Regions from separate parts of the Gallibacterium melopsittaci genome, predicted to be linked through region 1. Evidence: riboswitches for the same ligand, from Rfam matches in the RefSeq annotation. Region 1 holds a riboswitch; the other holds the start of a gene.
What was found. A riboswitch is a leader RNA that binds a small molecule or an ion and turns the genes downstream of it on or off. The one in region 1 is predicted to bind lysine.

Region 1 (8,035 bases):
CTTCTGCTAATTTGACAAAGTCAGGCAATGAATCCATATAAGATTGAGAATGGCGCCCCGCATAAATAATATCTTGCCACTGTTTTACCATTCCTAAGAAACGGTTATTCAAACTGACAATCACAATCGGAATGCCATACTGCTTCGCGGTTGACAATTCTTGAATATTCATTTGAATACTACCATCACCTGTCACACAAACTACGGTCGCTTCTGGATGTGCTAATTTCACACCTAATGCAGCAGGTAAGCCAAATCCCATCGTACCTAAACCGCCAGAATTAATCCATTGACGAGGTTTAGCAAATGGATAATGTAATGCAGCAAACATTTGATGTTGCCCTACATCAGAAGCGATATAAGCATCCCCATTCGTTAAACGATAAAGCGTTTCAATCACTTGTTGTGGCTTAATCACTTCATTATTTGTTGTATAAGTTAAACATTTTTTCTCTTGCCATTGATGAATTTGCTGCCACCACTCTGCTAACTGTTGCTGTGCTTTTGCAATATCTTCATCCGTTAATAGGGCAAGAAATTCATCTAATACCATCTGTGCATCGCCAACGATAGGGATATTCGCAATCACATTTTTTGAAATAGAGGTCGGGTCAATGTCGATATGAATCACTTGGGCATTAGGACAATACTTAGCAAGATTATTGGTAGTACGATCATCAAAACGTACTCCAATACCAATAATTAAGTCACTATTGTGCATCGCATTATTAGCTTCATAAGTTCCATGCATTCCCAACATGCCTAAAAATTGTGGATCTTGTCCTGGGAAACCGCCAAGTCCCATTAATGAGGCTGTTACTGGAAGATTTAAGTGATGAGCAAATTTTGTCACTTTCTTTGCACAATTTGCAGTAATGACACCACCACCAATAAACAATACTGGGCGTTTAGCAATTTGAATCGCTTTTAATGCTTTTTTAATCTGTCCTTTATGACCTTGTAAGGTTGGATTATAAGAACGTAAATGCACTTCTTCAGGATAACTATAATTATATTTAATACTTGGGTTTAAAATATCTTTTGGTAAATCAATCACCACTGGGCCAGGACGACCAGTTGAAGCAATATAAAAGGCTTTTTTCATTACCATTGGGATATCTTCTGCTTTCTTCACTAAAAAGCTATGTTTCACTACAGGACGAGAGATCCCAACCATATCACACTCTTGGAATGCATCACTACCAATTAAATTTCCCATTACCTGACCTGATAAGACAACTAATGGCACAGAATCCATATAAGCTGTCGCAATTCCTGTAATGGTATTTGTTGCCCCTGGACCTGAAGTAATTAATACACACCCTACTTTCCCTGTTGAACGTGCGTATCCATCCGCCATATGTACAGCACCTTGTTCGTGACGTACTAGAATATGCTCTATACCGCCAAGCGTATGAATAGCATCATAAATATCAAGCACCGATCCACCTGGATAGCCAAATAAATATTCCACACCTTGATCTCGTAACGACTGCACCACCATTTCGGCGCCAGATAATTTTTTCATCTTTAGTTCTCCAGTTATTATTATTAATCATCTTGGTTACTATTTTTACTGCAACTTAGATAGCTTGTCTATAGCTATTTTTTATGTGATATGCATCAAATTTAGGATTTAACTCTAAAAAATAGCTGTTTTTAAAAATTAAATAAAATAGATTTCTGAAAAGATAAAAAAATACGGCATTAAGCCGTATTTTATAAAATTATATTTTTTATTTAATTTATGCTGTAATTGGTTGACGTGATCTAAAAATAAAGAATAACACTGCCAAAACAACCGCCGTTGTTACAAAACTAATAATAGCTGAGCTAGTAAATCCTAAACAAATAAAGCCAACAAAAGAAGCGACCGCAACTACGATTGCATAAGGCAACTGGGTATTTACATGATCAATATGATTACATTGTGCACCTGTTGAAGAAAGGATAGTAGTATCTGATACTGGTGAGCAATGGTCACCACAAACCGCCCCAGCCATCACTGCAGATAAACATGGAAGCATCAACGAAGGATCAGCATTTGCTGCCATTGCTGCTGCGATTGGTAGCATAATACCGAAAGTTCCCCAACTTGTACCTGTTGAGAAAGCCATTGCGATAGCTAGCACAAATAATAGTGCAGGTAATAATTGAGTCATCATATTACCGCTAATCAGACTGGCTAAATATTTACCTGTATTCACATCTCCTACAATCGTATTAATTGTCCAAGCAAAGAATAAAATTGTAATCGCTCCAGACATTGATTTAAAACCGATTAAAATTGCTTTGATGTAATCTGAAAAACTAATTCGATTAAAAATAAAGAGTGATGCAACAACAAAAGATGCCAAACTACCAACCACTAATGAAATACCAACGGTGGTATTTTCGAATGCCCCCAACACAGAGAAATTTTGGCCATTTGCGGCTAAAGCCTCATAACCCGTATACATCATCATAGCAACTGTACTAATAATTAATACGATAATTGGAATAATCAATCCTTTTACACTGCCCTGATTATTATTATCAATTACATTATCTTCTTGTTCTACCACTTCCATTGCTTTACGTTCATGTTTTGCCATTGAACCAATATCAAATGAAAAATAAGCCACAAAGAACACTGTAAATAATGCAAATAATGCATAATAGTTCATTGAACTCATTGCAACGAAAGCGCCCATTGGTGAGTAATCTGCAATCGCATGTGTCGTTAATAATCCAGCTACTAAAGTCATAATATATGCCCCCCAGCTAGAAATTGGCATTAATACACACATTGGTGCAGCAGTAGAATCCAAAATATAGGCTAATTTTGCACGAGAAACGTTAAATCTGTCTGTAACTGGGCGAGCAATTGCACCAACAGCTAAACTATGAAAATAATCATCAATAAAGGTAAAAAATACTAAACAAGCTGTTAATAGTTTTGCTCCTCTTCTACCTTTAATATGCTTTTGTGCCCATACGGCAAATGCTTGATTACTACCAGAAACCGTTAATAAAGAAGTTAATGCACCTAACATTAATAAGAAAATAATAATACTTACATTATTACTATTAATACCTTCTTCACCATAAACTAAAGAAAGCACACTATTTTTAATATAAATAACAGCATTTAATGGATTTCCATCTGTTAGCATTAATGCGCCAACAATAATCCCAACGCTTAAAGATAATAATACTCGACGTGTTATCATCGCTAAAGTTAAAGCTAATAAAGGCGGTACAATCGACCAAATAGAAGAAGAATAATCAATAAGTTCCATACGCTAACCTAATATAAAATTAAGAAGAGTCTAGCGAGTTATTTAGCGAAGAAAGGTTTCACAAAAGGAAGGATAATGGATAGATTAACCAGCCTAACTCGTAGCGCTCCATAGTTACACAAAATAATTACTATGACAGTATCGTCCCTTTCGGTAACGATCCCAACCAATTAAGATGACGCTTAATTGATTTCGGCGGTTATTCCTTTCCCTTCTCTTCAATGCAGTCAGCTCCAAGAAGATACTTATAATAATCGCACCTCTACTTCAGGTGGCTAAAAGATACAATAAGTGATAAAAAATGCAAGTATTTTAAATAAATATCCAATTAAAATATTAATATTGATATTTACTTTTAAATTATTTTTGTTAGAATTCATTAGTATTTTTATTAATCATATACTCTTAACTACATTTCTGAGGAGATTATTAATGGAAGAATTATTAAGAACACTAAATAATATTCGCTCTTTACGTCTTTTTGCAAAAGAAATACCTTTGGAACAATTAGAAACTATTTTCAGAAAATTCGAACTTGTTGTTCAAGAAAGAAAGGAAGAAGAGGCTCAACAACAACAAGTATTAGCAGCACATCAAGAAAAAATTGAAAAATATAAAGAATTACTTAAATCAGAAGGTATCTCTCCAGAAGAACTATTAGAAGTAATGAATTTACATCGTTTCAATCCATCACAACATAAAAAACGTGCTCCTCGTCCAGCAAAATATCGTTATACAGATTTAGATGGTTCAGAAAAAACTTGGACTGGCCAAGGAAGAACACCAAAAGCAATTCAAATTCAGCTTGATAAAGGTGCAAGTTTAGAAAGTTTTGAAATTTAATTTTTTTCCAAGAACCTATTTAATTGTCACTAAATAGGTTCTTTATTTTTATGTCTTATAAATTTTATCTGTAAATCTTTTTCAATTATTCATGCTATTTTCTAAGGAGAGATATATAGAATATTTTATATTTCATTTAAAGATGACTAAATTGTACTTATTTAATGTTTATTATTTATTTACATAAAAATCATAACATATTGATTTATACAAATATTCCTATTTGTTATATACTAAATTTTTTAGAATGAAGACTTTTTAAGCTATCAGTTGCCCCGCCCATTTTTTATACAGCTAGAAATCTTTTGCAAATTAATAAGTTACTTTTTGTCAATTGCACATCTCTCATTTCTGCATATTTTTCTGCTTGAGTTTTTATTGAAACACATTATATTGATGCAAAAATTTTTTCAGATACTATATATTGTGTTAGGGGCTTTTTAATGAATACATCACTCCGAGTTACTAAGCGCGATGGTCGTTTAGAGCCAATTGATTTAGATAAGATTCACCGTGTGATTACCTGGGCTGCAGAAGGCTTAGATAATGTGTCAGTTTCACAAGTAGAATTACGTTCTCATATTCAATTCTATGAAGGGATTAAAACATCTGATATTCACGAAACCATTATTAAATCAGCCGCAGATTTAATCAGTAAAGATACCCCTGACTATCAATATCTTGCTGCTCGTTTAGCAATTTTCCATCTACGCAAAAAAGCCTTTGGTCATTTTGAACCACCTCGTTTATATGAGCAAGTTAAGCGCCTTGTACGTATGGGGAAATATGATCAATCACTACTTACTGATTATACCCGTGAAGAATGGGATGAGATGGATACTTATCTTGACCATTGGCGTGATATGACCTTTTCTTATGCAGCAGTTAAACAGTTAGAAGGTAAATATTTAGTTCAAAACCGTGTAACAGGTGAAATTTACGAGTCTGCGCAATTCTTATATATTTTGGTTGCGGCTTGCTTATTTGCACAATATCCAAAAGAAACACGTTTGAGTTATATCAAACGTTTCTATGATGCAACATCAACATTCAAAATTTCATTGCCAACACCAATTATGGCTGGCGTACGTACACCAACACGTCAATTCAGTTCTTGTGTATTAATTGAATGTGATGACAGCTTAGATTCTATTAATGCGACTTCAGCCGCAATCGTAAAATATGTTTCTCAACGTGCAGGCATTGGGGTGAATGCAGGAGCAATTCGTGCATTAGGTAGTCCAATTCGTAATGGTGAAGCCTTCCATACTGGTTGTATCCCATTCTATAAACATTTCCAAACCGCTGTAAAATCTTGTTCGCAAGGTGGCGTGCGTGGTGGTGCAGCTACTGTTTATTATCCACTTTGGCACTTAGAAGTAGAAAGTTTATTGGTATTAAAAAATAATCGTGGCGTAGAAGATAACCGTGTACGTCATATGGATTATGGGGTTCAAATCAATAAATTAATGTATCAACGCTTAATTAAAGGTGGTGATATTACTCTATTTAGTCCATCAGATGTACCAGGACTCTATGCTGCTTTCTTCGCTGATCAAGAAAAATTCGAACAGCTCTATTTACAATATGAACAAGATCCTGAAATTCGTAAACGTTCAGTGAAAGCCGTTGAGTTATTCTCGTTACTTATGCAAGAGCGTGCGTCAACAGGGCGTATTTATATCCAAAATGTGGATCATTGTAATACACATTCACCATTTGATCCTGAAGTTGCACCAGTACGTCAATCTAATCTCTGTTTAGAGATCGCTTTACCAACTAAACCGTTGCAACATATTCATGATGAAAATGGCGAAATTGCCCTTTGTACACTTTCAGCTTTTAACTTAGGAGCTATTGAAAATCTCGATGAATTAGAGGATTTAGCAGATTTAGCAGTACGTGCTTTAGATGCTTTACTTGATTATCAAAATTATCCAATTAAAGCGGCGAGAATTGGTTCAATGGGACGTCGTTCATTAGGAATTGGGGTAATTAACTATGCTTATTACCTTGCGAAAAATGGGGTGCGTTATTCTGATGGTTCAGCAAACGATTTAACACATCGTACTTTTGAAGCAATTCAATATTATTTACTAAAAGCATCAAATCGTTTAGCGAAAGAATTTGGACCTTGTGAATTCTTTAACGAAACCACTTATGCAAAAGGTATTTTGCCTATCGATACTTATAAGAAAGATGTCGATCAGTTAACTAAAGAACCTTTGCATTATGATTGGGAAAGTTTACGCAAAGAGATCAAAGAGTTTGGTTTACGTAATTCAACATTGACAGCGTTAATGCCATCTGAAACATCATCACAAATTTCTAATGCAACCAATGGTATTGAGCCTCCTCGTGGTTATGTGAGTATTAAAGCGTCAAAAGATGGTATCTTACGCCAAGTTGTTCCTGATTATGAAAATCTAAGTGATCGTTATGAACTACTATGGGATATACCAGGAAATGATGGTTATCTACACCTAGTAGCGATTATGCAAAAATTCGTTGACCAAGCAATTTCTGCAAATACTAACTACGATCCACAACGTTTTGAAGATGGTAAAGTACCAATGAAACAGTTATTAAAAGACTTATTAACTGCTTATAAATATGGTTTAAAAACACTTTATTATCAAAATACTCGTGATGGTGCCGAAGATAGCCAAGAAGATCTTGATGATGGCTGTGCAGGCGGTGCTTGTAAAATCTAATCAAAAAGGTCAGTATTACTGACCTTTTTACTGTTTAATTCAATCTTGAGGAAAAACTGATGGCATATACCACTTTTTCACAAAATAAAAATGATCAGCTCAAAGAACCAATGTTCTTTGGACAAAATGTTAATGTGGCACGCTATGATCAACAAAAATATGAAACTTTTGAAAAACTGATTGAGAAACAACTCTCGTTTTTCTGGCGTCCTGAAGAAGTTGATGTGTCACAGGATCGGATTGATTATCAGGCATTACCTGAGCATGAAAAACATATTTTTATTAGTAATCTAAAATACCAAACACTATTAGACTCTATTCAAGGTCGTAGTCCAAATGTGGCATTGTTACCTCTTGTTTCTATCCCTGAATTAGAAACGTGGATTGAAACCTGGACATTTTCTGAAACGATTCATTCTCGTTCATACACGCACATTATTCGTAATATTGTGAACGATCCATCTATTGTGTTTGATGATATTGTAACCAATCAAGAAATTATCAAACGTGCTAGAGATATTTCTGCTTATTATGATGATTTAATTCGTGATTCCCAACTCTACTCGCTTTATGGTGAGGGTACTTATACAGTTGATGGTAAAGAATGTACCGTGACCTTACGCAATCTAAAACGTCAACTTTATCTCTGCTTAATGAGTGTAAATGCACTCGAAGCTATTCGTTTTTATGTGTCCTTTGCCTGTTCCTTTGCCTTTGCAGAACGTAAGTTAATGGAAGGTAATGCGAAAATTATCAAGTTTATTGCGCGTGATGAAGCATTACATTTAACTGGCACACAACATATTTTAAATATTATGGCGGCAGGACAAGATGATCCTGAAATGGCAGAAATTGTTGAAGAGTGCCAACAAGAAGCTTATGAGCTATTCGTTGCTGCCGCAGAACAAGAAAAAGAGTGGGCAAATTATCTCTTTAAAGATGGTTCAATGATTGGTTTAAATAAAGATATTCTTTGCCAATATGTTGAATACATTACTAATATTCGTATGCAGGCTGTTGGTTTACCATTACCATTTGCAACGCGTTCCAACCCAATTCCTTGGATTAATGCTTGGTTGGTATCCGATAATGTGCAGGTTGCTCCACAAGAAGTAGAAGTAAGTTCCTATCTTGTTGGTCAAATTGACTCAAAAGTCGATGTTGACGATTTTGAAGATTTCAAATTGTAACTTTTAT
Region 2 (8,035 bases), 190 kb from region 1:
TCACCATTTCCGTTTACAACCAAAGCATCTATTTAATAACTTAACAGCTAAACAAACAAAACTCATTGGAAGTATTGATTTTACTTATCGTAATTTATGGAATGAAGTAAGGACATTACACTTTGAGGGACCTAGTGCCATCTTTAGAGCATTAAAGGTTTTATCAAATAAAATTTATCGTAGCTCTATCCCTCTTGAATCTGTCAGTGTATTTTGTTACAGCCATCGCTATCGTAATATTATTCGTCGTTTTACCAGTGAATTAATCGATCGCTGCATTAACATCCAAACGAGTAATTTAATTAATAGCAATCAACTTAATACGCTTTATGTCGCCAGTGAAGTTTGGAATAATTTTTTCAATCGAGATAAATTAAAAATCACTGAAGAGCTTCTTTCAGAAAGTGGGTTAAATACAATTTCAACCAACGATGAATTAAAATATCCACAAGCAATTGAATACTATTCTAATGAAGGTTTCTTACAATTTTTCTTTGAAGATAACCCAGATAAAACATTTAATATTTATATTCTAGATGAGAGTAATCAGCTAGAGGCTTATTACCACTGTGAAGGCGTGAAAAGCCAAAAAATTGAGGAAATTAATCAAATTTATCGTGCGGCAACTAATGGCGATAATCATACGCCATTCCAAGTATCAAAAAATAATTTTAACTATCCTCAATTTTATCAAATTAACCATATACAAGGAAAAACAACAGTTACACCTTATCATTCAGCACACATTATTAATAGTTAGATCTAGATAAGTTACTGATTTTTAATCTATATCAAATTTTTTCTAGCTTCTTAACAAATTTCTTTAGTAAAAGAACATGTTTTTTCTATTGCATATGGTAGTATGTGCGAGATTTTTTAAATATTCCTCAGATGGGGCAAACATAATGAACAAAACAACAATTTTAGTGATTGATGATCACCCTCTTATTCGTAGAGGTATTACTCAACTTTTAGAATTAGATGATTCATTCGACGTATTGGCTGAAGCGAGTAACGGTACTGAAGGGCTAGCTTTAGCTAAAAAGCTTTCCCCTGATATGATTATTCTTGATTTGAATATGAAAGGAATGTCAGGGCTAGATGTATTAAAAGCGTTACGCCTTGATGATATTGATGCCAAAATTGCAGTACTGACTGTTTCTGATTCACGTTCTGATATTTTTGCTTTAATTGAGGCTGGGGCAGATGGTTATTTACTAAAAGATACTGAACCAGATACTTTATTAGTGCAGTTGAAAAAAATTGCAGACGGACAAGTGGTTCTTAGTGATGCCGTAAAACAACGCTTATTAGAACAACACTCAACTAATGATCCATTACAACTTTTAACCGATAGAGAGATGAATGTGCTTAAGCTCATCGCAACAGGACTTTCTAACAAGCAAATTGCTACTCAATTATTTATTTCTGAAGAAACAGTTAAGGTACATATCCGTAATTTACTGCGTAAGTTAAATGTACATTCTCGTGTTGCAGCAACAGTCCTTTACTTAGAAAATCGTGGTTTAGATTAATATATCAACTAACTGGAAAACATAGGCATCTTGCAGTAAAAATAAGCAAACTAAAGATGCCTACATTAAGAAAAAATAATTTATTGTTATAATAGCTCGCCATCATTCTAAGCATTTAATAACTGGGTAAAAATAGATGAAGTTTTTCTCTTTTTGTTTAAGTTTATTACTATTGTTATATACACCATTTTCTTTTGCTGATTGGCAACAAGTAGGCAAAGCGGAATATAACTGGGGACCATTCCATATTTATACCGTATCACTTTTTACTGAAAATGGGACTTATAGTAGTGAACAGCGTCCTCTAATGTTACGCATTAAATTCGCTAAACCTGTTGAAGGGAAAAACTTTGCTGTTTCTATGGTAAAAGAGATGGCACTTGAACAAATGAAGCCCGAAGATGTTGATAAACTTAGAAAACGTCTAATTAAAAATTTTCCAGATTTCAAACCTGATGATGTATTAAATTATATTGCATTAGATAAAGATGGTTATTTTGTGCTTAATGACACTATTTTAGCTGAACATTTTGATCGTACATTTAACCATCAATTTATCTCGATTTGGTTAGATTCTGAAAGCAGCTTTAAACAACTGCAACCTCGTTTATTAGGGGAAGAAAAAGATGACCAAACAAAAACTGAGCTAGCTCAAAAATCTGCTACATTAAATAAAGTAGATCCAACTGCACCTACTGCACTGGATACAGCTGCAAATGAAGTCACTGCTCAAGACAATCAACATCTTATTGTTAAACGTGACTTAACTAAACTAGCGACAACTTTACCAACCACTCAGACAGAAAATAATACTACTGATAAACAACCATCTTCAGAACAAAATACTACTGTAAATACAACAGAGAAAAATAATGTAGAAAATCATACATCTCAACCAGTTTCTACTGAAGCTACAGATAAGGTTCAAACTATGGATACACCAACAACTAAACCAGAAAGTGATACCACAACAGTTTCTACACAATCAGAAGAAAATAAACCAAATACTGCAAAATCAGACTCAACAAAAACTGAAGTATCCACTGCACCAACTAATCAACCGTTATCGCAAGATAATGATAAACAGGGTAAGGAAAATACAGACAAAAAAGAAAATGATAAATCAGAAACTGAAACCAAACCCGATCCAGAACAACCTATTGAACCTGCAATAGAAGTTGATCCAATTATGCCTTATCAAAAACAATATTATTGCTAAGTATGTATCAACTGCAGATTAAACGTATCTACCAACCCATCGAAGCAAACGATGGGTTGCGTATTTTGGTCGATCGGTTATGGCCACGGGGAATAAAAAAACAGCAAGCACAAATTTCTCTTTGGGCTAAAACCATTGCTCCCTCTCCAGAATTACGCAAATGGTTTAATCATCAACCAGAAAACTTTTCACTCTTTGCAGAACAATATCAACAACAATTAGCTATAAATCCTAAAGCTAGTGAATTTGTTCTTTTTTGCCAGCAACAGCTATATCAACACAATATTACCTTGCTTTATGCTGCTAAAGATCCAACTTGTAATCACGCAATTATTTTACAGCAATGGTTATTAAATCAAATTCATACTAATTAAATTTTCTCCTGATTATTTGCTATATCAATTTTGTATAATCACAAAAAGTTCCCATTACTTTCCTTTTTCTTGATATTTATCAATCTTTTTATTACTCAAAAGAGGTATCTTGAGTACGTCATATGATAAACATTAAACAGATTACTCATTCAAGGAGAATTATATGAAAAAATTAGCACTAGCAATTGCAACTTCAACCGCATTATTAGCTGCTTCAACTGCAGCAATGGCCCACCAAGCTGGCGATATTTTTGTTCGTGGCGGTCCAATTTTAGTCGTACCAAATACTGATACTCATAATTACAATGGTGGTGGGTATGATTTTGATGTAAATAGTAATGCTCAACTTGGTTTAACTGGTACCTACATGGTTACTGATAATATCGGGGTAGAGTTATTAGCTGCAACTCCGTTTAGTCATGAAATCAGTTTATCAGTACCTGCTCTTGGAGCACATTTAGGTCCTGTAGCAAAAACTAAACATCTACCACCAAGTCTTTATGTTCAATACTATTTCTTAAATGCCGATTCACCTGCTCGTCCTTATGTTGGTGCAGGTCTTAACTACACTACATTCTTTAATGAAAAATTTAATGATACTATTCATTCAACTTTAGGAGTTACACCATCAGATCTTAAATTAAAAGATTCTTGGGGTCCTGCATTTAATGCTGGTATTGATATTAAATTAACTGATAAATTATTCTTAAATACCGCTGTTTGGTGGGCAAAAATCAAAACCAAAGCAACCTTTAAGCTTGGTGATGCTCCACAAGAAGCTCGCGTAACATTAGACCCAACAGTATTCTTTGTTGGTTTAGGTTATAAATTCTAATTGAATTTTCTTTCTACTCTATTTAATTTTGCTAAAGCCATAGTTTTTTGCTATGGCTTTCTTTTTGCCTAAAAATTGATAATTGATTCTCTCAATAATCCGAGTATAGTGAGCCTCGTTTTAAGTTTCACTATATCAGGAGTTATGATGGGTAAAATTCTTTTTGTTAGCGGTATCGATACAGAAGTCGGGAAAACCGTTGCTACTGGTGTCTATGCTAAAAAATTAATGGAACAAGGTTTTTCTGTTATTACACAAAAAATGATCCAAACTGGATGTGAAAAACTATCTGACGATATTCTTGTACATCGTAAAATCCAACAAATTCCGCTTACACAAGACGATCTGGATGGTATTACTTGTCCTTATCTATTTCGTTATCCTTGCTCACCACATCTTGCAGCAAAATTAGAAAATCGCCAAATTGATGATCAAGTTATTACTGAAAAAAACCAACAACTCGCTGCACGTTATGATTTTGTTTTACTTGAAGGTGCTGGTGGTTTAGCTGTGCCTTATACATCTCAAACAACAACATTAGATTTTATTGCTAAACATCGCTATCCATTGATTCTTGTCACCTCAGGTAAACTTGGTAGCATTAATCATACTTTATTAAGTTTAATGGCATGCAAAGCACATAATATTACGGTGCATAGTGTCATTTATAATCGTTTTCCAGAGAAAGATCCGTTAATTGAACAAGATACTCAACACTATTTACAACATTATTTACAACAACATTTTCCAACAACGGCATTTGTTTTATTAGAAAAGTTTAATTTTTAAAATTTCATTTGACATTCTTAACATTAAACGGTATTTCTATATACGTTTTGTAGCGTAAGCTACAGCAGGAGAGGCGCGGAACTCAGGTCGTTATTTTTAGGTCTGGAACCAGTGAGAAATAATCAGGGGAGTTTCGCCGAGATAAATAATTTTCCAGAGAGTTATTTATCGGCTATTAGGGCTGAATCCCTAAGGCTGTCATCGGAAACGATGAAGAGCTTCTGAATGAACCACAAGTACATTCCACTTCTCTTCCCGTTTTCCTTATTCTTCTGTAATACAAGCATTTATTCACAACATTATTATTTAAGGAAAATTTTATGTCTCATCTATCTGTTGCAAAATTTGGGGGAACTAGCGTAGCTAATTACGCTGCAATGCAATCTTGTGCCAAAATCGTCATGGCAGATCCAAATACCCGTGTTGTTATTTTGTCAGCTTCTGCTGGTATCACTAATTTATTGGTTGCATTAGCAAATGGTTGTGAAAAAGCAGAAAGAGAATCTCTCCTCAATCAAGTTAGACAAATCCAATACCATATTTTAGATGAATTAAAAAACTCAACGATTTTACGTGAAGAAATTGATCGTCTATTAGACAACGTTGAATCACTTTCTGATGCTGCTTCACTTGCAACTTCACCTGCATTAATTGATGAAATTATTAGCCATGGTGAAATGATGTCCACCTTAATCTTCGTTGAAGTATTGCGTGAATTAGGTGCCAGTGCAACTTGGGTTGATGTACGCACATTAGTTGCTACTAATGATCACTATGGTAAAGCAGCACCTAATGATGAATTAACCCAACAAAATTGTGATCGAGTATTAAAACCATTAATTGATCGTGGTGATTTAGTTATTACTCAAGGTTTTATTGGTCGTGCACCAAATGGTAAAACCACCACTTTAGGTCGTGGGGGTAGTGACTACTCCGCAGCATTAATTGCCGAAGTATTAAATGCTGATGATGTATTAATTTGGACGGATGTAGCTGGTATTTACACCACTGATCCACGTATTGCACCAGCTGCACAAAAAATTGACACAATGAGTTTTGCAGAAGCTGCTGAAATGGCAACTTTTGGTGCAAAAGTATTACACCCAGCAACATTATTACCAGCCGTTCGCAGCAATATTCCTGTTTATGTTGGTTCAAGTAAAGCCCCTGAACAAGGTGGAACTTGGGTAACACGTGATCCGCAACCTCGACCACTCTTCCGTGCTATTGCTTTACGTCGAGATCAAACATTATTAACACTTTCTAGTTTGAGTATGTTACATGCTCAAGGCTTTTTAGCGAATGTCTTCAATATTTTGGCGAAATATAAAATCTCTGTTGATACTATTACCACTTCTGAAGTCAGTGTAGCGTTAACATTAGATAAAACAGGTTCCGCTTCTTCTGGTGCAGAATTACTGTCTAATGAGCTATTGGCAGAATTAAGTGAAACCGCTTCTGTGAAAGTCGATACTGGTCTTGCCCTTGTTGCCTTAATTGGTAACGATTTACACGTTGCCGCAGGTGTAGCAAAACGCCTATTTGGAACAATCGAAGAATTCAATGTACGTATGATTAGCTATGGTGCAAGCACCAATAATATTTGTTTATTAGTGAAGAGTGAACATGCTGATGAAGTAGTGCGTAAACTTCATCAGGAACTCTTTGAATAATATGATAATTAACCTCAATTAAGACTATTGCCCTTGTCTTCACAAGGGCTTTTTTATTTTTATATGGTGATTAAAATTTAATCTCGCTTCATAAATTTTGTGATTGATCTCTCAATAATGAAATAAAACTTCATTTATATTTAAAAAATGATGTATAGTAATCATCAGTAAAAAGTGCTTGCTTTATACAATCATATGTATGACTTGCTACTTTTCCCAACAATCTAACTCTTATAGGAGAAACGCAATGAAATTCAAAAAGTTACTACTTGCTACACTATGCATGGGCATCTCTGCAGCAGCATTTTCCGCAGAATTTGATTTGAAAATGGGTTTAGTAGCTGGCCCAACTTCAAATGAATATAAAGCAGCAGAATTCTTTGCTAAAGAAGTAAAAGCAAATTCTAATGGCAAAATCGAAATTTCTCTTTATCCAAGTGCACAACTTGGTGATGACCGTTCAATGATCAAACAACTTGGTGATGGTGCCTTAGACTTCACTTTCGGTGAATCTGCACGTTTCCAATTATTCTATCCTTCTGCTGAAGTGTTCGCTTTACCTTATATGATTCCAAACTTCAAAGTTGCTAAAGAAGCATTATTTGATACTAAATTCGGTCAATCACTAATTCAAAAAGTAAACAAAGATTTAGGTATCACAATTTTAGCCGATGCTTATAACGGAACTCGTCAAACAACATCTAACCGTCCAATTAATAGCATCAATGATATGAAGGGCTTGAAATTACGTGTGCCAAATGCAGCAACTAACTTAGCTTATGCAAAATATTCTGGTGCATCTCCAACACCAATGGCATTCTCTGAAGTTTATCTTGCATTACAAACTAACTCTGTAGATGGACAAGAAAATCCATTACCAACTATTCAATCACAAAAATTTGAAGAAGTGCAAAAATACTTAGCTTTAACCAATCATATCCTGAATGACCAATTATATCTAGTTAGTAATGCAACACTTGAAGAACTTCCACCAGATCTACAAAAAGTGGTAAAAGATGCAGCAGTTAAAGCCGCTGATTACCATACAAAACTCTTCGAAGAGGGGGAGAATAATCTTATTGCTTACTTTAAACAAAAAGGTATGACAGTAACTCAACCTGAACTTGCTCCATTCAAAGAAGCAATGAAACCATACTACGATGAATACATCAAGAAAAATGGTAAAGAAGGTGAAGAAGCTATTGCTGAAATCAATGCTTTAACTAAATAATCTTTCCCTGCCTTAGCATTTAGCTAAAAATGCTAGGGCTTTTTTTTAACCTTAGTAAAAGATGTTATGAGGTTACCATGAAATATTTTAATAAACTTGAAGAATGGCTAGGTGGTATTCTATTTTTGATCATTTTTGTCATTCTCATTGCACAAATAATTGCAAGACAAGCCTTTGATTCCCCGTTAATTTGGAGTGAAGAGTTAGCCCGTTTACTATTCGTTTATGTTGGTATGTTGGGAATTTCAATGGCAATTCGCTCACAACAACATGTATTCATTGATTTTCTTACCAATATGATGTCAGATAAAATGAAAAAAGTGATGATATCTATCACGCAAACTCTCACTTTTATCTGTATAATTCTTTTTATTCATTT

Region 2: linked by a shared signal. The riboswitch ahead of lysC (lysine-sensitive aspartokinase 3) and the one ahead of ACFFHT_RS09925 (Na+/H+ antiporter NhaC family protein) in region 1 are both predicted to bind lysine.

What each region holds. Positions count from the first base shown of each region.
Region 1 is NZ_JBHLWA010000049.1:663-8,697, reverse strand. Features, by position in the region: gene ACFFHT_RS09930 (acetolactate synthase 3 large subunit) at 1-1,528, opposite strand, end outside; gene ACFFHT_RS09925 (Na+/H+ antiporter NhaC family protein) at 1,746-3,281, opposite strand; lysine riboswitch at 3,375-3,554, opposite strand; gene ACFFHT_RS09920 (H-NS family histone-like protein) at 3,714-4,124, shown strand; gene nrdA (class 1a ribonucleoside-diphosphate reductase subunit alpha) at 4,568-6,838, shown strand; gene nrdB (class Ia ribonucleoside-diphosphate reductase subunit beta) at 6,898-8,028, shown strand.
Region 2 is NZ_JBHLWA010000049.1:193,158-201,192, forward strand. Features, by position in the region: gene ACFFHT_RS10690 (class I adenylate cyclase) at 1-760, shown strand, start outside; gene ACFFHT_RS10695 (response regulator) at 906-1,535, shown strand; gene ACFFHT_RS10700 (hypothetical protein) at 1,672-2,754, shown strand; gene ACFFHT_RS10705 (DUF488 domain-containing protein) at 2,757-3,128, shown strand; gene ACFFHT_RS10710 (OmpW family outer membrane protein) at 3,292-3,963, shown strand; gene bioD (dethiobiotin synthase) at 4,111-4,752, shown strand; lysine riboswitch at 4,813-4,981, shown strand; gene lysC (lysine-sensitive aspartokinase 3) at 5,073-6,425, shown strand; gene ACFFHT_RS10725 (sialic acid TRAP transporter substrate-binding protein SiaP) at 6,673-7,656, shown strand; gene ACFFHT_RS10730 (TRAP transporter large permease) at 7,734-8,035, shown strand, end outside.